Regions from separate parts of the Pseudarthrobacter sp. alpha12b genome, predicted to be linked through region 1. Evidence: riboswitches for the same ligand, from Rfam matches in the RefSeq annotation. Region 1 holds a riboswitch; each other region holds the start of a gene.
The links. Region 1 has a riboswitch for cyclic di-AMP ahead of ACTAQI_RS20015 (aggregation-promoting factor C-terminal-like domain-containing protein). Riboswitches for the same ligand answer to the same signal wherever they lie in the genome.

Region 1 (7,251 bases):
CATCCCAGTCCCGGAACTGCGCGCGGCTTTGGCACGGGGCCCGCTTCCCGCGTCGTCACGGGCTGACGAACAGACCCGTGGCGGCAGCCTCTTTGGCCAGCTGGTCCGGTTCGCCGCGATCGGCGCCGCCTCAACGCTGGCCTACCTGCTGATCTTCCTGTTCTGCCGGGGGTTCATGGATCCGCAGCTGGCAAACTTCCTGGCGCTGCTGGTCACGGCCGTTGCCAACACGGGCGCCAACAGGCGCTTCACCTTCGGTATCCAGGGCGGCAACCCCGTCCGGCACCATTTCGAGGGGCTGATCGTGTTCGGCATCGGCCTGCTGCTCACCTCCGAAGCACTTGCCCTGGTCCACCGCACGACGACGCCTGACCGGTGGGCGGAGGTCCTCACCGTCGTGGCGGCGAACCTTGCGGCTACAGCGGTCCGGTTCCTGCTGTTCCGGCTGTGGGTCTTCCGTGACCGGGCACCGCACGCTGCCCCATCCGCCGGCACCAACGAAGCCGACATCACAAGCACCGCCGACGACACTCCAGCCAGCACTCCCACAGAAACGGCAGCATCATGACCTCCACCATCTCACCGGCAGGCGCCGGCTCAACTGCCGCCCCGCAGCCCTCTACCTCCACCGGTGTGGCCTCCGCCGCCGGGACTGTGAAGCCCACGCCGCACTGGACCCGCTACGCCTTCGGCGGCCAACCCCGCTGGGTGCGGCCCTCCGCCGCGGGACTCCTCGTGGCCACGGCAGTCCTGTACCTGTGGAACCTCGCAGCAACCGGCTACGCGAACTCCTTCTACGCCGCAGCCATCCAGGCGGGCACCAAGGACTGGACCGCGTTCCTCTTCGGATCGCTCGATGCCGGCAACGCCATCACCGTTGACAAGCCGCCCGCGGCCCTGTGGATCCCCGACCTCGCAGGCCGGATCTTCGGATTCTCGCCGCTGAGCATGCTGGTACCGGAGGCACTCATGGGCGTCGCCGCCGTCGGCGTCCTCTACCTGGCCGTCAAACGCGTCTCAGGCCCGGCCGCCGGCCTGCTGGCAGGTGGCGCCCTGGCGCTGACGCCGGTGGCTGCACTCATGTTCAAGTTCAACAACCCCGACGCCATGCTCACCCTCTGCCTGGTGCTGGCGGCGTACTTCACGACCCGGGCCATCGAGCGGGCGGGCTGGAAGTGGCTTGTGGCGGCGGGCGCCGTCATTGGCCTGGCTTTCCTCACCAAGATGCTGCAGGGCTTCCTGATCGTTCCGGCGCTGGGACTCGCCTACCTGTGGGCTGCCCCCACCTCGATCGGCCGCCGGCTGGCACACCTCCTGGGAGCCCTGGCAGGGATCATCGTGGTGGCCGGCAGCTACATCGCCCTTTTCCAGCTGACACCGGCCTCGGAGCGCCCGTACATGGCCGGTTCCACCACCAACAGCTTCCTGGAACTAACCTTCGGCTACAACGGGCTGGCCCGCATCACCGGCTCGGGCGAAGGCATGCCCGGCGGCGGAGCGGGCGGTGCGGCCGGCGGTGCCAGTGGCGGATTCGGCGGCGGGAACAGCGGATTCGGCGGGGCGGCCGGGCTGCTGCGGATGTTCGGGACGAGCTTTGGCGGCGAAGTGTCATGGCTGTTGCCGGCCGCCCTGATCCTGCTGGTGGCCGGGCTGTGGTTCACCCGGCGGGAAGCCCGCACCTCGATGGGCCGTGCATCGCTGGTCCTGTGGGGCGGCTGGCTTCTGGTCACCGCGGGTGTCTTCAGCTTCATGAGCGGCATCGTCCACCCCTACTACTCGGTGGCACTGGCGCCGGCGATCGCGGCACTGGTGGGAATCGGTGCCGTGGAGCTCTGGCGCGGCCGCGCCTACTGGCCGGCCAGGATTGTCCTCGCCGTAACCGTCCTGGGCACTTCGATCTGGTCGGCGGTCCTCCTGGGCCGCGACGCCTCATGGCTCCCCTGGCTGCGCATCGCCATCATCGTCCTCGGCGTCCTTGCCGCCGCAGGCATCCTTCTCCGCCTCGACGCAGCGGCCGCCTCCGGACGGTTCCGGCGCGCGGGGGCTGCCGCCGCCGTCGTCGTATCCCTGCTGGCCGGTGGCCTTGGGGCTGCGGCCTGGACCCTGGCCACCACTGCCTCGGCCCACTCGGGGTCCATTCCGACGTCGGGGCCCGCGGGTTCGGCGGGCGGCTTCGGCAACCGGGCTGCCGGCTTCCGCGGCGACCGGACCGACGGCGCCGACGCTGCCACCGGAACCGACAGGTTTGACCCCGCAAACGGAATTGGCGGGGCAGCTGACGGGGCCGGTGGTCCCGGCGGAGCGGGCGGCCCCGGTGAGGGAACCGCCGATGCCGCAGTGACCGCACTGCTCTCCTCCACCACCACGAAGTGGTCCGCGATCGTCTCCGGCGCCAGCCAGGCAGCCAGCCTGGAACTTGCCACGAACACCAACGTCATCGCGCTCGGCGGCTGGAACGGCGGGGATCCGTACCCCACGCTCGCCGAGTTCCAGGACATGGTGGCCAAGGGTGAAATCAGCTACTTCATTGAGGGCGGAGGCATGGGCGGAGGCGGCATGGGCGGCATGGGCGGCCGCGGCAACTCCCAGGTGGCCGCCTGGGTGCAGGCCAACTTCCAGGCCCAGACAGTAGGAAACTCCACCGTTTACCGGCTCACCAAGTAGGACACTGCAGCAAGGCCGACTACGCTCAACGGGAGCCAACGCAGGAGTTCCGCGGCCGGACCGTAGTGGAGGAAACCGATGAACAACCTGATCCAACCCATGACCGGAACACTATTGATGGGAGTTCTGGCAGTGAGCCTTGCTGCCTGCGGTCTTGGCGGACCTTCCAAAGCCGAGCAGCTGGAGGGCGCCCTGCAGAAGGCCGGAATGTCGGTTTCCGGCGTCACGGCCGTGCAGGCCGACGCCAACGTCAGCACGTCCGGCGAGTTCATAACGGTGAAACTCGTAGCCGACAGCGCGCAAAAGCAGGCGCTTATGGGGACCCTGCAGGACGCCATGCCGGTGCTGCTGGACAGCATCAAGGATGTGGAGGGCGGTACGTTCGGTGTCGGGATTTTTTCGCCGGACGACGCCGTCTCAGCCGGCCCCGGCGATCTGGGCTATCACGGGTCGAGCTCGCTGACGAGTATCCGGGAGTACTTCGCCCGGTAGCCCCGGGGTGCCGCAGCGTAGTGCCAGCAGCGGCCCCCGTACCTGAACACCGTTGGCGCCCTCCGGGATCAAGAAACCCGGAGGGCGCCGCAAACCGACGCGCGGCGTCCGTGACTTCCGTTACCTAAATGTGACTTCTGCTTAATCTTCCTGTACCGTCGATTGGGTGCGGCCCCCGTTCGGGCCGCATATCCCGGGTTGACGCCAAGCTCTGCCGCTTCCCCGGATTCCGATTGAGCAACGGCAGAGGCGGGGGACCCACCGTCCCGGGCAATGAATGCCCTTGGGGTTAAGCCAGCACGTGATTTTTCCGTGCGGCCGGATGCCCTCATCCGAACCCGACAGCTAACTCCGCAGGTGTGAGAGGCGATCAATCATGTCCAAAAACACGGCAGAAGCACGCCTGCATGCCAAGGCTAAACACCGGGCCAAGCAGCAGGCAAAGAAGACCACCCTGGGCCAGCGCGCCGCCGTCCTTGCAGCATCGTGCGCGGTGCTGGTTGGCGTAGGCGCGGCCGGACAGGCCACCAGCAGCATGACTCCGGTGGCATCCACCGGGTCAAACCCGGCAGCGTCCGACGCCCAAATGAGCATCGAGAAGAGCGAAATCCGGTCCAACCCGGCAGCGTCCCCCGCTCCCGCCGCCATCAGCGTGGCACCGCAGGCCGCGGAACCGGCTCCCGCGGCAGCACCGGCAGCCCCGGCGCCTGTCGCGCCCGCCCCGGCGCCTGTCGCGCCCGCCCCGGCACCAGCACCGGAACCGGCCCCCGCTCCTGAGCCGGCACCGGCCGTCGCGGTTAACGATCCCGCCGGCGCCCAGGCGTACGCCGCCGGCCAGCTGGCCACCTACGGCTGGGGACCGGACCAGATGCAGTGCCTGCAGACGCTGTGGACCAAGGAATCGGACTGGACCACCACGGCCACCAATCCCAGCAGCGGAGCGTACGGTATTGTCCAATCCCTCCCTGCTGAGAAGATGGCCAGCTCCGGCGCCGACTACCTCACCAACTACCGCACGCAGATCAACTGGGGCCTGGACTACATCAAAAAGAGCTATCAGTCGCCCTGCGGTGCCCTGAACTTCCACCTGGCGCACAACTGGTACTAGGCACCCACCCCCCTGGCGGCCGCGACGCCACGCGAGCCCTCCGCTGAGTCTCCCCACCATGGACGGCGTACGACGGCGCGTACCCGGCCACGCGCCGTCGTACGCCTTGGGCGTGGGGCACAGCAGGGGAATTGCAGCGCCAACTTCGGGCCGCATCCATGTGGATGCGGCCCGAAGTGCTTTAAGTTGCGTCCGGCCCGGCGTTCCGCCACGGGATGTACTGGACGGACCACTTGTTTCCGTCCGGATCGGCGAAGTAGACGAAGTGGCCCCAAGGCAGCACTTCGATGTCACTGACGTCCACACCGTTATTCTTCAGGTGGTCGTGCGCCGCCTGGATGTCGTCCACCACCAGCTGCAGGTTTGATCCTGTGCCGGGAGGGGCGTCCACCAGCCCCTCCCCCAAGCAGATGGAGCAGGCAGACCCGGGCGGCGTCAGCTGCACAAAGCGGATGTCGTCCGAAGGCCGCTCGTCGTAGTCGGCGTTGAAGCCCACCTTGTTGACGTAGAAATCCTTGGCGCGGTCAACGTCGGAGACGGGGACAAAGACAAGTTCGAGTTTCCAGTCCATCCGCACAGGCTAGCGGCGGTGCCCCTGCCCGAAAAGGGGGAAGGCTACCCTGCGATGCCGTACAGGCGGTCACCTGCATCGCCCAAGCCGGGAACGATGTAGGACTTCTCGTTGAGTTTCTCGTCGATGGAGGCCAGGACGATGTGCACGTTTGCGTCGCCCAGTTCTTCCTCCAGCTTGGCCAGGCCCTCGGGAGCGGCCAGCAGGCAGATGCAGGTGACGTCGGAGGCGCCGCGCTTGAACAGGAACTTGATGGCCTCGCGCAGCGTGCCGCCGGTGGCCAGCATGGGGTCCAGGACGAACACCTGGCGGCCGGTGAGATCCTCCGGCAGGCGCTCGGCATAGGTGATGATGTCCAGCGTCTCCTCGTCCCGGGCCATGCCCAGGAAACCCACCTCGGCGGTGGGGACCAGCTTGGTCATGCCCTCCAGCATGCCCAGGCCCGCGCGCAGGATGGGGACCACCAGCGGGGTGGGCTTGGTGAACGCCGTGCCGATGGTGGTGCTGACCGGCGTTTCGATGGTGACGGGCTCGGTACGGACTTCCCGCGTGGCTTCGTAGGCCAGCAGGGTCACCAGCTCTTCCGTCAGCTGCCGGAAGACCGGCGACGGCGTGTTCTTATCCCGCAGGACGGTGAGCTTGTGGGCGACCAGGGGGTGGTCAACAACGAGAGTACGCATCCCCCAAAACTATCATCCGGCGGTGTCCTTGTTCTGGCTGCCATGGGCGTGCTCCTTGCCGCCGTCGCCGTGGTGGTGCACTTCCTCGGCAACCACGTCCCGGACGATCGGACGGTCGAACGACGGCGCCGCCCCGGCGTGCTCTCGCCTGCGGACCAGGTGGAACAGCCTGTGGGCCAGGATCACCACTCCCACCCAGGTGAGGCCCAGCAACCACCCGGCCATCACGTCCGTCAGCCAGTGGTGGCCAAGGAAGACGCGGCTTAACCCCATGGCGATGATGAAGAGCGTGCCGGCCGTGATGGCTGTGACGCGCACAGCCATGGCCTGGAACTGGAGGCAGATGAGGTACACCACCAAGCTGATCACCACAGTGGTGTTCAGGGTGTGGCCGCTGGGGAAGGATGGCGAGTCCTCGTAAGGGGGCACCGCGTCTGCATGGTCCGGGCGGGTGCGGCCCACCAGTTTCTTGCCGAAGGTAGTGGCCATGATGGAGACCCCCGCCGCACCGCCGATCAGGACGAGCGGACGCCAGTTCCGGCTGAGGAAGGTCAACCAGGCAGTAAGGATGCTGGCAAGGATGGGCATGCCGATGCCGCCGCCGATGTTGGTGAAACCCGTAACGAACGCATCGAGTCCGGGACTGCGCAGGCTCTCGGCCAGGCCCAGGGCAGGCTTGTCCAGGTTGGCCAGCCCCGCAGAATCCACCACGTTGTCGTACACCTCGGCGCCGAGCAATGCCAGGGACACGATAATCACGCCACCCACAAGGATGGTGAGGACCAGCGCCGCGTAGGGTTTGAACCAAATACCTAAACGGTCCCGAAGAGTGTCCATGGTGCCTCCCGGCATCGGTAAGTAACCTGAGTATCCCCGAAACTATCATTGAGCCATGCCGTTGCCCGAAAAGAAACATGATGCCTGGATGGGCCTTGCCCTGGCGGAGGCCCGCCGGGCGCTGGCCACGGAGGATGTGCCCATCGGCGCCGTGGTGATAGGGCCCGACGGCGGCGTGCTGGGTTCAGGCCGGAACCAGCGGGAGGAACTGGGCGACCCCACAGCCCACGCCGAGGTGGTGGCCATCAGGGAAGCGGCCGGACGGCTCCAGGAGCGGGCGCGGCTCGACGGCGGGCGCGGCGACGGCTGGCGGCTGTCCGACTGCACGTTGGTGGTCACGCTGGAACCCTGCGCCATGTGTGCCGGCGCGATAGTCCTGGCCCGGATCCCGCGGGTGGTGTTCGGAGCCTGGGACGAGAAGGCCGGCGCAGCCGGTTCGGTGTTTGACATCCTTCGCGAACGCCGGCTCAACCACTGGGTTGAGGTGTATCCGGGGGTACGCGAGGAAGAGTGCGCGTTGTTGCTGCGCGAATTTTTCGCGGGGCACCGCAGCAGCCTCTAGCTTTGCTGCCGCTGCCCTGGTTCGTCACGTCCTTCGACGAGGGCCAGCACATCCTGCGCCGTTTTGCTCCACCCCGGCAACCTGGTCCGCGCATCCAGGGCTGCTGTCCGCCAGCTTTCCCGGGTCCTTCCGTCCACCAGCCACCGCCGCAGGGCATCGGCCAGCCGTGCCGGACTCTCGTGTCCCCCGGCGGGAAGTGGCAGCACTGCCCCCGGAAGGCGCGGTCCGCCGTCGGCCGCTGCCAGCCCGGCCATCCCCAGCGCCTCCACCGCCCCTGTCCCGTCGCGGACCATTACCGGAATACCGTGGGCCAGGGACTCGGTGACGGCCATCCCGA
Region 2 (7,251 bases), 1.9 Mb from region 1:
CTTCACCAAGGGCCTGGCCCAGCAGCTGGCGCCCAAGGGAATCCGGGTGAACGCCGTGGCGCCGGGCCCCATTTGGACCCCCCTGCAGGTCAGCAGCGGCCAGCCCAAGGAGGAACTGCCGGAGTTCGGCCAGTCCACTCCCCTGGGACGCGCGGGCCAGCCTGCTGAGCTCGCCCCCGCCTACGTCTTCCTGGCCTCACCCGAGTCCAGCTACGTGGTGGGTGAAACGCTCAACGTCAACGGCGGCAGCCCCACGCCGTAGCGCCCCGGGGCGCCCGTGACCGGAACCGGAGCCGGAGCCGGGGCTCAGCCGGCCTCGTCCTGGCCGGCCAGGAGCTCGTCGGTAGCCGGGTCCGGCTCTCCATTGAAGAACTGGGCCAGGACGGTCTTGAACACTGTTTCTCCGGGTGCCGCCCGGAGAAACAGTGTCATGGAGGAGCGGAGTTTCCTGGCGTCGATACCGCCGAAAATGTCTTCGGCGGACTGGTCGGCGTGGTTTGCCAGGACCAGCGCACACTCCAGGAGCCGCGGGCCCAGGACCTCGTGATCCAGGTAGGCGCGGGCCTCTGCCAGGGAGGAAATGGCATACCGGCGTGAGGTGGCACTCTGCCCCAGTCCGGCAATCTGCGGGAAGACGAACCACATCCAGTGCCCGGACTTCCTGCCGACCTGCAGCTCCCCCAGCGCCTGGTTATAGGTTCCGCCGGTGTCCTGGGCAGCGACAAAACGGTCAAGGTCAAACGGCTCGTTCATTCAGGTCTCCTCGTTACGATTCACATGGATAAGTCCTTTTCAAGGGCATCGGCTGCCGCCCGCAGCTGTGGGTCGGGATCTTCCCGCCACCGCGCCAGCACAACACCCGCCCGCTGCCGTTCGCGCTCCCCCAGCCCTGCCAGGAGCGGGACCAGAACGTCAGCAAGAAGGGGCTCCGTCAGGTCCGCTGCCCGGGCGGAGCGAAGGAAGCCCTCCAGGCGGGTCAGGTCCGAGTGCCGGAGAAGCTGCACCCTTGACTGCAGCAGCACCACGGCGGCCAGGCGGCGCTCGAACACCGGACGGGAGCCGGGCCGGGGCTGTCCCCACAGGGCGGAGGCCAGCATGACCGTGCCGTCGTGGTCCAGGTCCTTGAACTTGCGCAGGGCATCGCGGACCGTTCCGCGGACGGCCCCCACGGACGAACCATACGAGGCCAGCACCCCGCCCAGCCGGTTCCCCACGTCGTCCGCCCGGTACCAGGCACCCTCGTTCTGCAGGGTCCTGTCAACGAAATCCGCAGCCGCGGACACCACGTCCGCCGCAGCCGTCACCGCCCGCGCCCCGACGATGCGTGCTGGATGCAGAACGGGGTCCACGGCCGGGCTTCCAGCCTGCCCTCGGCGATGGGCTCTCCGCACACGGCGCAGCTTCCATAGGTTCCCGCGGCCAGCCGGGCCAGGGCCGCCTCAATCTGGTCCAGGCCCGCCGAACTCTGCTTCAGGAGCGCCGCGGCCTGCGAGAGTTCGAAGGCGATGGTGGCCCCCTCGGGATCATGCTCGTCGTCGACATTGGAGTCCTGGCGCGCCGAGTTTGCTGCCTCGATGTCTGCCCGCAACGCCGGCAACAGTGCCAGGCGCCGCGCCCGCTCCTCTTCGAGCAGCACACGGAACCGTTCGAAATCTGGCATGGGGACAGCCTAACGCGTCAGTCAGTACCAGTTCAGGGATACGGAGTGGCTCCAGGCCCCGCACGGCGAACCGTAGCGGTCCCGGATATAGCCCAGGCCCCACTCAATCTGGGTCCGGTAGCTGGTCAGCCAGTCGCTGCCGGCGCTGGCATATTTGCCCGGCGGCAGCGCCTGGGCTATCCCATACGCCCCGGAGTAGGCGTTGGTGGCCGTGGTCAGCCAGTTGGACTCCTTGGTCCACAGCTGGGCCAGGCACTGGAACTGGTCCTGGCCCCACCCATAGGCAGCCAAGCGGCCGGAAGCGTAGTTTCTCGCCCCGGCCGGATCGTTGACCGCCCCGCCGGGAACGGAAGGCACGACGACGGGGGGCGGGCTTGGCAGGGCAGGTGCCGGCGGCGCCTCCGGAGCAGGAGGGACAGGATTGTTGACGGGGTCAGGGTTGGGCGGGGCAGGATTAGCCTGGACGGGGTTTGCGGCGGGTGCGGGCACCCTGGGCTGCTGGGCTGCCACTGCGGCTGCCTTGGCCGCAGCTTCCGCCTGCCTGCGGGCCTGCTCCTCCGCGGCGGCACGCTTGGCCTGCTGGGCCGCCTCGTAGGCAGCCAGCGCAGCCTGGCCGTGGCGGTACTCACCCTCAAGGGCCGCCGTCGTGCCCTTCAGGGTGGCGAGCTGGGCGGTCAACTCGCCGCCGCGCCGCTGCTCCTCGGTGACCTGACGGGCCAGCGCATCCTGGGCGGAACGGGCGGCATCCAGCTTTGCCTTCGCCTCCACCGACAGGCGCGCCCGCTCGTTCCTGGCAAGTTTTTCCTGTTCCGTGAGGGAAGCGGCCACCTTTTCGGCGGCCCCCGCATTGTTCACCAGGGCGGCGGTCTTGTCTCCTGCGAGCTTGACCAGGTTGAGCCCCTGGACGCTGTTGGTTCCCAGGGCATCCAGCGCCACGAAGAATCCCGCGTTGGTCCCGCCGGTCTTGTAGGACTGAGCGGCAAGGGCGCCGATGTCCTTCCGGTGCCGGGCCAGCTCATCATTGGCGTGCGCGGCCCGGGCGGAGAGGGTTTCCAGGCGGGAAGTGGCTGTCTGAAGCTCGGCATCCGCCACCGCGTAGTCGGCGGCGAAACGCACGGCCGTTTCGCCTGCCGCCTCCGACTCCGCCTGCAGGCCGGTCAGGAGTCCATTGATGGTGGTGATTTCCGCACTTTTTGCCGCTTCGGAGGACTGGGCCTTCTGCACGTCCGCCCAGGAAGGATACCGGCCGGGCGGAGGCGGTTCGTCGGCCGTGGCCGCCGGCAGCGCCGTGCCGGCAGCCACGGCAATGGCCATGAAGCCCGCGAGCAAGGGGCGCGTGGCGAAGGTCACGAACAGGGGCATAGTCCCGAAGCTTACCGTTGGTTTCGCGGTCCACACAGGGGGCCGTATCCGCATTGTTACAGCTTTCCCGGCGCCGGTAGACAACGCGAGGTCGGCACCGAAAAATCGGATAACGTCCAGACGTTTGCGCAATGCGAGAGAACAACCTCGTATGTTATCCAAATGTGACAATGGCGCTGCGTGTGGGTTATTGTCTTCTGGTGTCCCTCTCAGTCGGGACATTCCCGTCAGCATGCCGAGCCCTGCCGCTGATCATGGGATCCAACCGCTCCAGTTGGCAGGGACGGGGGAACCAAGTTTCCACGGCCACACGTGGCCTAGGGGTTAAGTCGATAGTGCTTCCGTTTGTCGCGGAGCCGCTCCCGGCCGGGTATCTCCAGCCCGAACCCGACAGCTCACCCCGCAGGCATGGGAGAGGCGATCAACCGTGTCAAAAAATTCCATTTCAGCCCGTCACCGCGCAACCCCGGCCCGCTCCATTGTGCTCGAGGGCCTCGCCGTAACAGCCAAGTCCCAGGCCCGCTCGCTGGGCCGCCCGGCCCTCGCCGTTGCTGCAGCGTCCGGCATTGCGTTCGGAGTCGGCGCTCCGGCCCACGCCGGTGTAACCGCCCCGGACACCACCGGCCAGGCCAGCGTCCAGGCCTATTCAGCACCGGCCGCCCCGGCTGCAGCCCCCGCCGCAGCAGCAGGTAACGTCCACACCGTCGTTTCCGGCGACACCCTTGGCGCCATTGCCGCAGCCTACGGCGTCAGCCTCAACGACGTCCTGTCAGCCAACGGCCTGGGACTGTCCTCAGTTATTTACCCGGGCGACCAGATCCAGATTCCGGGCGCAGGCTACACCGCAGCCCCGGCGCCTGCCCGCGCCGCAGCACCCGTCCAGGCGGCTGCTGCCTCCGCACCGGCCAACACCGGCATGAACATGTCCTACGCGTCCGCCACCCCGGTGGCATCCACCACGGGCTCGGGCACCGGTGCTGCCATCCTCGCGTCGGCTTATGGCCAGCTGGGTGTCCAGCAGGACTGCACTGCCATGGTTGAAAAGGCCCTGCGTTCCGTCGGCAAGTCCGTCGGCGACCTGGCCCCCACCCAGTTCTTCCAGTACGGCACCGTTGTGGGCTCTCCCGCCCCCGGTGACCTGATCATCACCTCCGGCCACGTGGGCGTTTACGCGGGCAACGGCCAGGTTGTCAGCGGCGGCGTCAACGGTTACGACACGCAGGTGCACTCCATCAGCTGGCTCGGTGGCTACTCCGCAGTTCGCGTAGCCTAGTCTTCGCGCAGTCCGGCCCGCTTGGCGGGACCGGCTGAATCAGGAGGGTGGCAGCCGGGAAATCCGGCTGCCACCCTCCTGTCGTTTTGCCACGCGGCGCTCCGCGGCGGTCAGGTACCGCAGAAGGTCGTATAGCTGCCGAAATCCTCGGGAGCACCTTCCGCGTAGCGTTCCAGCCCGGGCCGCTCGGTGAAGGGGTCGCTGACGGCCTCGAGCAGCTGCTGCAGTGGAGCCAGGTTTCCGCCCGTGGCAGCGGACAGCGCCTCCTCCACGAGGTGATTGCGCGGAATATAGGCCGGGTTCACACTGTCCATCAACTCGGCGTCAGGTTTGAGCGCCTTCCAGCGCTCCAGCCAGGCGTCAACAGCGGCCAGGTCAAGAACCATGCCGCGCACCGGACGGAAGTCCCCCCGGGCCGCCTTTCCCAGGTTCCGGAAGAACACCGTGTAGTCCACCGGGCCGTCTTTGAGGATGGCGATGGCATCATCCACCAGGGCGGACACAGCGGCGTCGTCGTCACGTCCGTCGACGTTGTCCAGGCCGAGCTTGGTCGTCATGCCGCCGAACCACGCCCTGCCGTACTGTCCGCGGAATCCGCCCAGCACCTCCACCGCCGGGGCGACCGCCTTTTCCTGGTCTTCGTCAATGAGCGGCAGCATCGCCTCCGCGAGCCGGGCAAGGTTCCATTCGGCCAGCACCGGCTGGTTGGCGTAGGCATAGCGCCCGTTGACATCGATGGAGCTGTAGACGGCGGCCGGATTGAACGTGTCCATGAACGCGCAGGGGCCATAGTCGATGGTTTCCCCGGAGATGGTCATGTTGTCCGTGTTCATGACTCCGTGCACGAATCCCACCAACATCCACCGGGCCACCAGGTCCGCCTGGGCCGAGACGACGGACCCGAACAGCGCCAGGTAGGGGTTGGCGGCTTCCGCGGCGTGCGGATAGTGCCTGCTGATGGCGTGGTTCGCCAGCCGCTTCAGGAGGTCCATATTTTCGGTGGCACGCGCATATTGAAAGCTGCCTACGCGCAGGTGGCTGCTTGCCACCCGTGCCAGGACGGCGCCGGGCAGCATGTCATCGCGCCGCACCTGCCGCCCGGTGGCGACGACGGCGAGCGAGCGGGTGGTGGGAATGTGCAGTGCATGCATGGCCTCGCTGACGAGGTACTCACGCAGCATAGGTCCGACGACGGCACGGCCGTCCCCGGCACGGGCGAACGGCGTGCGCCCCGAACCTTTGAGGTGGACGTCCAGGAGGCGGCCGCTTCTGTCCGTGACCTCGCCCAGCAGCAGGGCCCGTCCGTCACCGAGCAGGGGCGAGTACCCACCGAACTGGTGTCCGGCGTATGCCTGTGCCACGGGTGTGGCGCCGACGGGAACGTGGTTTCCCACCAGGAGCCGCACACCTTCGGGACTGCGCAGGTACCGAGGGTCAAGGCCAAGGTCCCTTGCCAGCCTGTCATTCAGGACGAGAAGCTCGGGGCTGGGTGCTTCCTCGGCCTGCCAGGGCACCGCGAGTTCTGCCAGTTCCCGGGCGAAACGGCCATCAAAAGTCACCGTGGATTCAGCTGCTGCCGTCATGGTTTAACCCTATCGCCGTTGTTTCGCCCGCTGCCTCCCGCTCCGGTTGCCGACGCCGCGGAACGGGAATACGCTCCAGATCGTTGGCGGCGATCACTGTGACCCCTGGGGCCCTGGCCCGCGCCTGCTCCCTGAGCAGCGGGACGTCGTCGCCGTACCGTGACGAGAAGTGGGTGAGCACAAGGGTGCGTGCCCTGCCGGACGCCGCCAGCTCCCCGGCCTGCCCGGCAGTAAGGTGGAGGTACTGCTGAGCCAACCCGGCGTCGTCGTCACTGAACGTTGCCTCGGTGACCAGCAGATCAGCCCCGTCCGCCAGTTCTTCGGCGCCAGGGCACGGTGCAGTGTCCATGATGAAGGCGAAGCGCTGGCCCGGCCTGGGGATGCTCACCTCCTCCAGCCTGACGGCCCCCAGGACCCCATTGCGTTGCAGCCGACCGACGTCAGGCCCCTCAATTCCCGCCGCCCGCAGCCGCTCCGGCAGAAAGGTGCGGGCGTCCGGCTCAGTGATCTGGTAGCCGTAGGTCTCGATGCGGTGCTTCAAAGGACGGATGTGGAGGCCGTCCGCCACGGACCCGGTGCCGGAGTGGGGGTGGAGCCGCAGGTCGATGGCGGGTGAACTGACAGCCACGAGGGCCCGGACCACCTGGTCACCGGACGCCGGATAGTGCAGGTGGACCGGATGCCCGACGCCGTCCAGGGCCATCCGTGACAGGACTCCGGGCAGGCCGTAGCAATGGTCTCCGTGCACGTGGGTAAGGCAGATCCTGGAGATATGGCTGGCCGCCACCCCAGCATGGATCATCTGGCGCTGGGTGCCTTCACCGGGATCGAAAAGTAGCCCTTCGCCGTCCCAGCGCAGGAAGTAGCCGTTGTGGTTCCGGGTACGGGTGGGGACCTGGGATGCGGTGCCCAGCACCACGAGTTCACGCACCGCCGGTGTCTGCCGTTTCGTGGTTTAGCCCCCTGGCGTAGGCGGCCTGGCCGACGTGCTGGAGGCAGTCCCCCAGGATGCTGACGAGCCGCACACCGAGGGTCACTGGCGGATCCCAGTGCCTGTCGACCACGCGGTCCAGGTCGACATCGCCTATACCCTCCAGGACCTTGGCGGTCTGCCGGTGGACGGCCTCGTAGTACTCCTGCAGGAGTTCCCGGGGCGCCCGGACGGCGTCCACCTGCTCGCTCGAGTGCCCGTAGCCCGTGTCATTTCCCGCCAGCGGAAGGCCAAAGCGGCTGACGAATCCCTCAGCCCTCCAGACCTGTTCCAGGCCCGAGGCCGAGGCTATCTGCGCATCTTCCACCCTGCCCGTGTGCCAGACCAGCCAGGCAATGGAATTGCCATGGCCGCCGGGGCGATGCTGCAACTGTGCCGCATC
Region 3 (7,251 bases), 770 kb from region 1:
CTTCCCGCGGTACAGGCGGACGGCGGCGTCCAGCCTGGAAGCCAGCAGGGGCGGGACAGATTCACCGTTCAGGCCGGAACCCAGAATCACCACGTACTCAGGGTGTCGGCGCGGCGGAAGATTCGAGTAGATCAGGGAATAGACCAGGTAGCTGACGAACACGAATCCCACATAACCGGCCACCAGGGCCACCACGGAAGTGACCGCGCCCAAACCCGGTGCAACCGACTTCAGGGCGGCCAGCAAGAGGGGCGCGGCCACCACAGCGAGTCCTGTCAGCAGGGACAGCAGGTTTCCCGGGCTGCGGCCCTCGCGGCGCAGCATGATGATCCCGTTGAGGACCAGGAAAAGTGCCAGTAGCGGCCCGGACACGATGAGCAGGACGGCCAAGGCCAAAGTCATGACGGCCGGAACGGAGTTGTTGCCGGAGGCCAGGAGCAACCCAAGCCACCCGAAGATCACACCCGAGACCAGGAAGACGCCGTTCCGCAGCCGCCTGCGGTCCGTCACAAAACTGATGGCCGCAGCCGCCAGGAGGATGCTGCTGACGGCAAGGAACGGCAACGCTTGACGACCTTACTGGGAAATGGCGGATGGGGCCCGCACCGAACATCCGGGGCGGCATCCCAGCAAGCTTATGGTGCCGGCAGCCGGCAGAGGGAAAAGCCGGCGGTGATATGGGACGCAAAAGGCCCCCGCCGGAGTTCCAGCGGGGGCCTTTCAGCTGCGGTTGGAGACTACTTGCCTGCAACCACGTCGAGTTCGATCACAGCGGCAACGTCAGCGTGGAGGCGGACGTTGGCCTGGTAGGAACCGACCGACTTGATGTGGGCGGGCAGTTCCACCTTGCGCTTGTCGATCTTGCCAAGGCCAGCGGCCTCAACAGCGTCGGCGACGTCGCCCTGCTTGACGGTGCCGAACAGGCGGCCGGACTCGCCGGCCTTGACGATCAGCTTGACCGGCTTGGCGGACAGTGCAGCGGCCTGCTTCTGAGCATCTTCCAGGGAAGCGTGCTCGCGGGCGGCGCGGGCAGCCTTGATGGACTCAACCTGCTTCTCGCCACCCTTCGACCAGGTCAGGGCGAAGTTGCGGGGCAGCAGGTAGTTACGTGCGTAACCGTCCTTGACCTCGACTACATCGCCAGCAGCACCGAGACCGGTGACTTCGTGGGTCAGAATGAGCTTTGCCATGTTAGTTAATCCCTTCCTTAGCCGCGGCCAGCGCCGGAGTAAGGCAGCAGAGCAACTTCGCGGGCGTTCTTGATTGCCTGGGCGATCTTGCGCTGTTCCTGCACCGTAACGCCAGTGACGCGACGGGCGCGGATCTTTCCGCGGTCGGAGATGAACTTGCGCAGCAATGCTACGTCCTTGTAGTCGATGACAGTGATGTCAGCGGCCTTCAAGGGGTTGGACTTTGGTTTGGGCTTACGGAGTTCAGCCTTAGCCATCGTGGAGCTCCTATTCTAGGGAGCCCGTGGATATTGATCCACGGGATGGTGGTGGTCCGACGGCGGCAGTGCCATGGGTGCGTTACGGCACCCGGGCAGCCCCGGAGTCGGGCCGTTATTTGGGGTTTAGAAGGGAGGTTCGGAATCGGGGCCGTTGCCCCAGCCGCCTGCGTTGGACACACCGGGCGTGGCCCAGGGATCGTCCTGTGCAGCCTGCTGGTTGCCGCCGCCCCAGCCTCCACCGGAGTTGCCGCCCTGGTTTCCACCAGAGTTGCCGCCTCCGAAGCCACCGCCGCTGTTGCCGCCACCGAAGCCGCCGCCACCCTGTCCGCCGGAGCGCTGGGTGCGGTTGACCTTGGCATTGGCATAGCGCAGGCTGGGGCCGATTTCGTCGACCTCAAGCTCGATAACGGTGCGCTTTTCGCCTTCTTTTGTTTCGTAGGAGCGGCTCTTCAGGCGGCCGGTAACAATCACGCGCATGCCCTTGGTCAGGGATTCGGCGACGTTCTCGGCTGCTTCACGCCATACAGCGGCGCGGAGGAACAGGGTCTCCCCGTCCTTCCACTCGTTGGACTGGCGATCAAAGGTGCGGGGGGTGGAAGCGATGGTGAAGTTCGCTACTGCCGAACCGGACGGTGTGAACCGCAATTCCGGGTCATTGGTGAGATTACCGATGACCGTAATGGTGGTCTCGCCTGCCATCTACTGCCTCCTTGTTCGATCCTGGGTGAAGAGTGCGTTTCCTGCGGGGTAAAGAATGAAGACCGGTGCTGAATTACTCAGCAATAACCTTCTGCTCTTCGGGGCGGGTGATCTTGGTGCGCATGATGGTCTCGTTAAGAGACAGCTGGCGGTCAAGTTCCTTGGCGGTCTCCGGCTTGGCGGTGAAGTTCACCACGGCGTAGATACCTTCGGACTTCTTCTTGATCTCGTAAGCCAGACGGCGACGGCCCCAGATGTCAACCTTTTCGATGGTTCCACCATCGTTGGTGATGACGTTCAGGAACTTCTGAAGCGACGGCTCAACGGTACGCTCTTCGACCTCGGGGTCGATGATTACCATCAATTCGTAAGGACGCATATGTGAACCCACCTCCTTTGGGCTAAGCGGTTACGGCATTTCCGTAACAGGAGGTTCATTTGCGATTCCGTGCAATGCCCCGCCGCCGGAACGGAGGCAGGACGCAGCACAGACTTCAATATCCTAGTGCATTTGGACCCGATAGGCGATTCGCGCTTGTCCCAAGGCTAGGCCCATGATGTACCGCGGGCAGCCCCGACTGACGCTATGTGGAAAACAATGCCGCGACCGCTGCGCATTACAACGTCCCGCGCCGTGGCCGGCCGGCGCCGCGCCCACCCAGTGAGGTCCGTTACCTAATTGTGATTCTTGCGTCCCTTTCGTGTACGGTCATCCGGGGGCCGCCCCCAGCCGGCCCCAGTCCCGAAGGTCGTCCAACTCTGCCGCCTCCGTGACTAGACCCGGACTCCAGGCAGAGGCGGGGGACCCAAGCGTCCCGGGCACGGCCCCGCGCCTGCCCTTGGGGTGAAGCCGCGATTCGCGGCCGAATGGCCTCATTCGAACCCGACAGCTAACTCCGCAGGCGATGAGAGGTGACTTCCCCATGCCCGCACTCCGCAATGATCGCGCCAAACCGTCCCACCGTTATCAAAATGAGACTGGACCTGCCGGAACCTCTCCGGACTCAAGGTCCACCACGCCCGGCCTGCCCCGGCGGCGCTGGCCCCTCGCCGCGGGGCTTGCCGCAGCCCTCCTCGGAGCCGGCTCCCTGGGCCTCGGCCTGACCCACAACGATGGCGCCGCCGACATGGCGCGGGTGGCCAGTGCCGCCGACGCCGGCAGCGACGCACCCACCCAGACTCCAGAGGCTGTTCCTTCCTCCGTGGCGCCTGCCCCGGCACCGGTACCGGCAGCTGACGCCGCTCCCGCTGCAGCCCCTTCCCCGGAACAGGCTCCGCCCGCGCCCGCAGCTGCACCGGTTCCCGCCGCGCCGGCTCCCTCCTCCGAATCCCCCATCGCAGTGGCGCCGGCCGCGGCGCAGCTTGCCAGCAGCGGGGCCCCTGCGCCCGCCGGCGTTCCGGGCAACTGGACCATGACCTTCGCCGACGAGTTCAACGGGGCCGGACTGGACACCGCGAAGTGGTCCGGATGTTGGTTCTCCCCCGGCTGCGGGACCATGAATAAGGTTTCCACCAGCCCGGCGAACGTCTCGGTGGCCAACGGAAACCTGGCCCTGGGCCTCGCCTCCGCCACCTCCGGGGGATTGGTATCGACCAACCCGAAGGGCGGGGCAGGCACGGGCTTCCAGTTCACCACCGGCTATGTGGAGGCCCGCATCAAGTTCCCCGGCAACGCCAACGGCCTCTTCAACTGGCCCGCGTTCTGGACCACGGGACAGTCCTGGCCGACCACCGGCGAGAATGACATTGCGGAGGTCCTGCAAGCGAAGATGACCGTTAATTACCACTCCGGTTCCGGCTCCCAGAACCAGGGCGGCGTGGGCGGCAACTGGGCCAACGAGTACCACACCTTCGGCCTGCACAGGATGGCGAATTCCTCCGACGTCTACTTTGACGGCGTCAAGGTCAAGTCCTACCCCACCAACGACGGAAACGCTCCGCAGTACATCGTGCTGAACGTCGGCGCCTCCTCCACGAACCCGGCCTACGGCCCACAGTCCCAGATGATGGTGGACTACGTGCGCGCCTGGCAGTAGCCGGCCACGCACCACCTGATGGAAGGGCGACGGCGGGACCTCCCGCCGTCGCCCTTCCAGCTTCACCTCAAGGTTGCCCAAAGGTCACCCTCCGCCGGCAGTGTGATCCAGTACACTCTTGCAATGAGGCTCCTGTACGTGACGGAAAGCGTGCCCAACCGGGATCCGGAACTGGGCGATGGAAGCTCGATGATTCCGTACGAAGTGATCCTGCACCTCCCTCCTGACGTTGCCGTCACGCTGCTGACTTTTTCGGGCCCCGTCCCGGTTCCGGCGGAGATCAGGAACCGCTGCGAAACCGTGTACGAACTGGCGCCGCGGGAGGAAATTTCGGCCTTTGTCCGTTCCCTGGGCGGCCTCGCCGGGCTGGGGAAACACCGCCGTTCAACCCCGTCTGCCCGCGCCGCAGCCGCCCGGTTGTCCGCAGACAGGGACGCCACCCTCATCCACGGCCCGCACGCCCTGTTCCTGTCCCATCACGTCACCGGGCCTCTGGTGCTGCAGACAGTTGACCCCTGGTCCATCCGGGCCGGCATGGACACGGCCATCGCGCGCACCTTCCGGCCGGCCTATCGGCTGCGCGAGCAGCTGGCCGCCCGGGCTGAGCTGCAGCTGCCGCCCAGGGCCCGGCTCCTCACCGTCGGGGCCCAGGATTCTGCGGCCTGGTCCGCCAAGCTGGGCAGGTCCGTCCGAAGCATCCCCAACGGAACAGCAATGGCTGCCGGTCCCCGCCGGGAGCGGGATATCCCCGTTGTCTGCTTTGCGGGCAGCCTGAACTACGCCCCGAACGTGGACAGCGCCACCGTGCTGGTCAGCAGGATCGCGCCGCTGGTGTGGCGGGAAGTCCCCAACGCCCGCTTCGTCATCGCGGGGCGGCGGCCCACCCCGGCGGTGCAGGCGCTGGCCGGACCCCAGGTGGACGTCCTGGCGAACGTGCCTTCCATCCTGGACGTCTTCCAGGGGGCCGACGTTGCAGTCTTCCCGGACGAGCACGGCGTGGGCATCCGGAACTCCGTCCTGGAAGCCCTTGCCGCGGGGCTGCCCGTGGTTGCCACACCGGTGGCTGCGAGGGAACTGCCTGCGCACCCGCTGCTGACCGTTCAGGACAGCCAGGAGGCACTCGTGCGCAAGGTGGTGGAACACCTCACCGCCCCCGCGCCACTGCAAGGGCGTCCCGCCAGCATGACGGCGGAAGGGTCTGCAGGCGCTGTCCGCACCTGGGACACCGTGACGGACGAGTACCTGGCGGAAGTCCATGCGGCCATGGCTGCTCCATCCCCTGCCGGGGAGCTTTCCCGAACGAACAGGCACCCATGACCTACGCGCCGGGGGAATTGGAGCGCAAGGGAGTCCGGGGAGCCCTGTGGCAGGGGCTGGCCTTCGCCTCTGGCAGGGTGATCGTGCTGGTAACCACGGTGGTGCTGGCACGGCTCCTCTCACCTGAGGAATACGGCCTCGTAGCCCTGGCGCTGGTGCTGATGGCCTACGCCGAAACCATCGCCGACGCCGGTGTGGGGCAGGCGCTGGTCTACCTGCCCAAAACCCCCGTCATCGCCCGATCAGCACTGCTGCTTTCCGTTGCCCTGGGCGCGGTGCTGGCCCTGGCGGCGGTGCTTGCCGCGGACACAGTGGAGGACCTCCTGGGGCTGGACGGTGTGGCTCCGCTGGTGCAGGTCCTTGGGGTTTCCGTGCTGGCCACGGCCTGCGGTGCCGTCCCGGAGGCCATCATGCGGCGGGACCTGAAGTTCAGGCAGCTCACGGCGGCGCCGGTGCTGCGCGCCGCAACCATGGGGACGGTGACCCTTTACCTGGCCTTCACCGGCCACGGCGCCTGGTCGCTCGCCGTCGGAACGGCTGCCGGGTCCGTGGCCTATGCCGCCACCTGCTGGTTCCTTGTCCGCCATGAAGCGCCCTGGCAGATCTGGCGTGTCAGCAGGAGCGCCCTTGGGGAGAACATCCGCTTCGGCGCCCCCGTCGCCGGCAGCACCATGCTGGCCAGGGCCATCTTCGACGTCGACTACCTGGTCATTGGCATCGTGCTGGGCGCGCATGCGCTGGGTCTCTACACCCTCGCCTTCCGGCTGCCGGAGGCCCTGATCCTGAACGTCTTCTTCGTGCTCTCCACCGTCCTGTTCCCCCTCTACACGCAGGTCCGCGGCGACCGGCAGCGGCTGCGGGACGGATACCTGAAAAGTGTCACCGTCCAGGCCCTTTACGGCATCACGGCAGGCGTGGGACTGGCCGTGGTGGCGCCCGTCCTGGTGCCAGTCCTTTTCGGCCAGCAATGGGAGGAATCGGTCACGCCGCTGGTATTCCTGGCCCTGTATGCGGCGGCACGCTCCCTGGGCGCCGGGGCAAATGACGTTTACAAGGCGATGGGGCGGCCCGGTCTTTCCATCTGGATCTCCGTGGTCCGCCTGGTGGTCCTCCTTCCCGCCCTGATCTTCGCCACCCAGTGGGGAATTGTGGGGGTCGCGTGTGCCCAGATGGTGGTGGCCGTGGTCTTCGCGTTTGGCATGCAGGCGGTGGCCGCCAAGGTCATGGGAACAAGGATGCGCCGGATGATGCGCGCCGCGGCACCGGGCCTGGTGTGCGGTGCCGCGGTGGCCCTGGTGGGCCTGGTCAACTTTGCCAGGCACGCCCTGGGACCCGTGCCCACGTTGGCTGTCATGGTGGTTGCCGGGGTGGGCGCGGTGTACGCGGTGCTGCGGTTCGGCTACCGCGACCTGCACGACGAGATACTGCGGCTTTTCAAGCGCCACCACGAGGGCTGACGGGCGGCCGGAAGCAGGGCTTCCCAAGGGTCAACGCCGGAATTGCGGACCAGTCCGCCCGGGCCCGGCCCACCGGCCCGGCCCCGTCCCCGGGACTCGGCCTTTTAGGCGGCTTCCACAGCATGGCGCCACAACCAGAAGTCCCTGTCCGCCTGGAGGGCGGCCCGGACTTTTCCGTTGCCCTGCGCCGGGTCGGCCTCCGCTTCCTGCGCCAGCCGGTCGGCGAGCGTGGCGGTGGAGCGCGCCCACGTGGCGACCACCAGCAGCGGGAGGAGCGAGTGGTCAACCCCCC

Region 2: it holds a riboswitch for cyclic di-AMP, as region 1 does, so the genes downstream of both, ACTAQI_RS06905 (LysM peptidoglycan-binding domain-containing protein) here and ACTAQI_RS20015 (aggregation-promoting factor C-terminal-like domain-containing protein) in region 1, are expected to answer to the same signal.
Region 3: it holds a riboswitch for cyclic di-AMP, as region 1 does, so the genes downstream of both, ACTAQI_RS16400 (glycoside hydrolase family 16 protein) here and ACTAQI_RS20015 (aggregation-promoting factor C-terminal-like domain-containing protein) in region 1, are expected to answer to the same signal.

The regions. Positions count from the first base shown of each region.
Region 1 covers NZ_CP196746.1:4,318,327-4,325,577, reverse strand. The annotation lists gene ACTAQI_RS20030 (glycosyltransferase) at 1-568, shown strand, start outside; gene ACTAQI_RS20025 (glycosyltransferase family 39 protein) at 565-2,664, shown strand; gene ACTAQI_RS20020 (hypothetical protein) at 2,743-3,156, shown strand; cyclic di-AMP (ydaO/yuaA leader) riboswitch at 3,367-3,527, shown strand; gene ACTAQI_RS20015 (aggregation-promoting factor C-terminal-like domain-containing protein) at 3,533-4,264, shown strand; gene ACTAQI_RS20010 (glyoxalase superfamily protein) at 4,446-4,835, opposite strand; gene upp (uracil phosphoribosyltransferase) at 4,880-5,515, opposite strand; gene ACTAQI_RS20000 (phosphatase PAP2 family protein) at 5,528-6,352, opposite strand; gene ACTAQI_RS19995 (nucleoside deaminase) at 6,408-6,914, shown strand; gene ACTAQI_RS19990 (glycosyltransferase family 4 protein) at 6,911-7,251, opposite strand, start outside.
Region 2 covers NZ_CP196746.1:1,527,934-1,535,184, forward strand. The annotation lists gene ACTAQI_RS06880 (glucose 1-dehydrogenase) at 1-262, shown strand, start outside; gene ACTAQI_RS06885 (DUF1810 domain-containing protein) at 307-753, opposite strand; gene ACTAQI_RS06890 (DNA alkylation repair protein) at 774-1,304, opposite strand; gene ACTAQI_RS06895 (TraR/DksA family transcriptional regulator) at 1,301-1,660, opposite strand; gene ACTAQI_RS06900 (aggregation-promoting factor C-terminal-like domain-containing protein) at 1,682-3,022, opposite strand; cyclic di-AMP (ydaO/yuaA leader) riboswitch at 3,276-3,446, shown strand; gene ACTAQI_RS06905 (LysM peptidoglycan-binding domain-containing protein) at 3,450-4,295, shown strand; gene ACTAQI_RS06910 (protein adenylyltransferase SelO) at 4,406-5,878, opposite strand; gene ACTAQI_RS06915 (ribonuclease Z) at 5,862-6,809, opposite strand; gene ACTAQI_RS06920 (mycothiol transferase) at 6,802-7,251, opposite strand, start outside.
Region 3 covers NZ_CP196746.1:3,543,602-3,550,852, forward strand. The annotation lists gene ACTAQI_RS16375 (YdcF family protein) at 1-564, opposite strand, end outside; gene rplI (50S ribosomal protein L9) at 738-1,190, opposite strand; gene rpsR (30S ribosomal protein S18) at 1,208-1,447, opposite strand; gene ACTAQI_RS16390 (single-stranded DNA-binding protein) at 1,574-2,149, opposite strand; gene rpsF (30S ribosomal protein S6) at 2,223-2,528, opposite strand; cyclic di-AMP (ydaO/yuaA leader) riboswitch at 2,918-3,068, shown strand; gene ACTAQI_RS16400 (glycoside hydrolase family 16 protein) at 3,073-4,185, shown strand; gene ACTAQI_RS16405 (glycosyltransferase) at 4,309-5,502, shown strand; gene ACTAQI_RS16410 (oligosaccharide flippase family protein) at 5,499-6,959, shown strand; gene ACTAQI_RS16415 (aminoglycoside phosphotransferase family protein) at 7,064-7,251, opposite strand, start outside.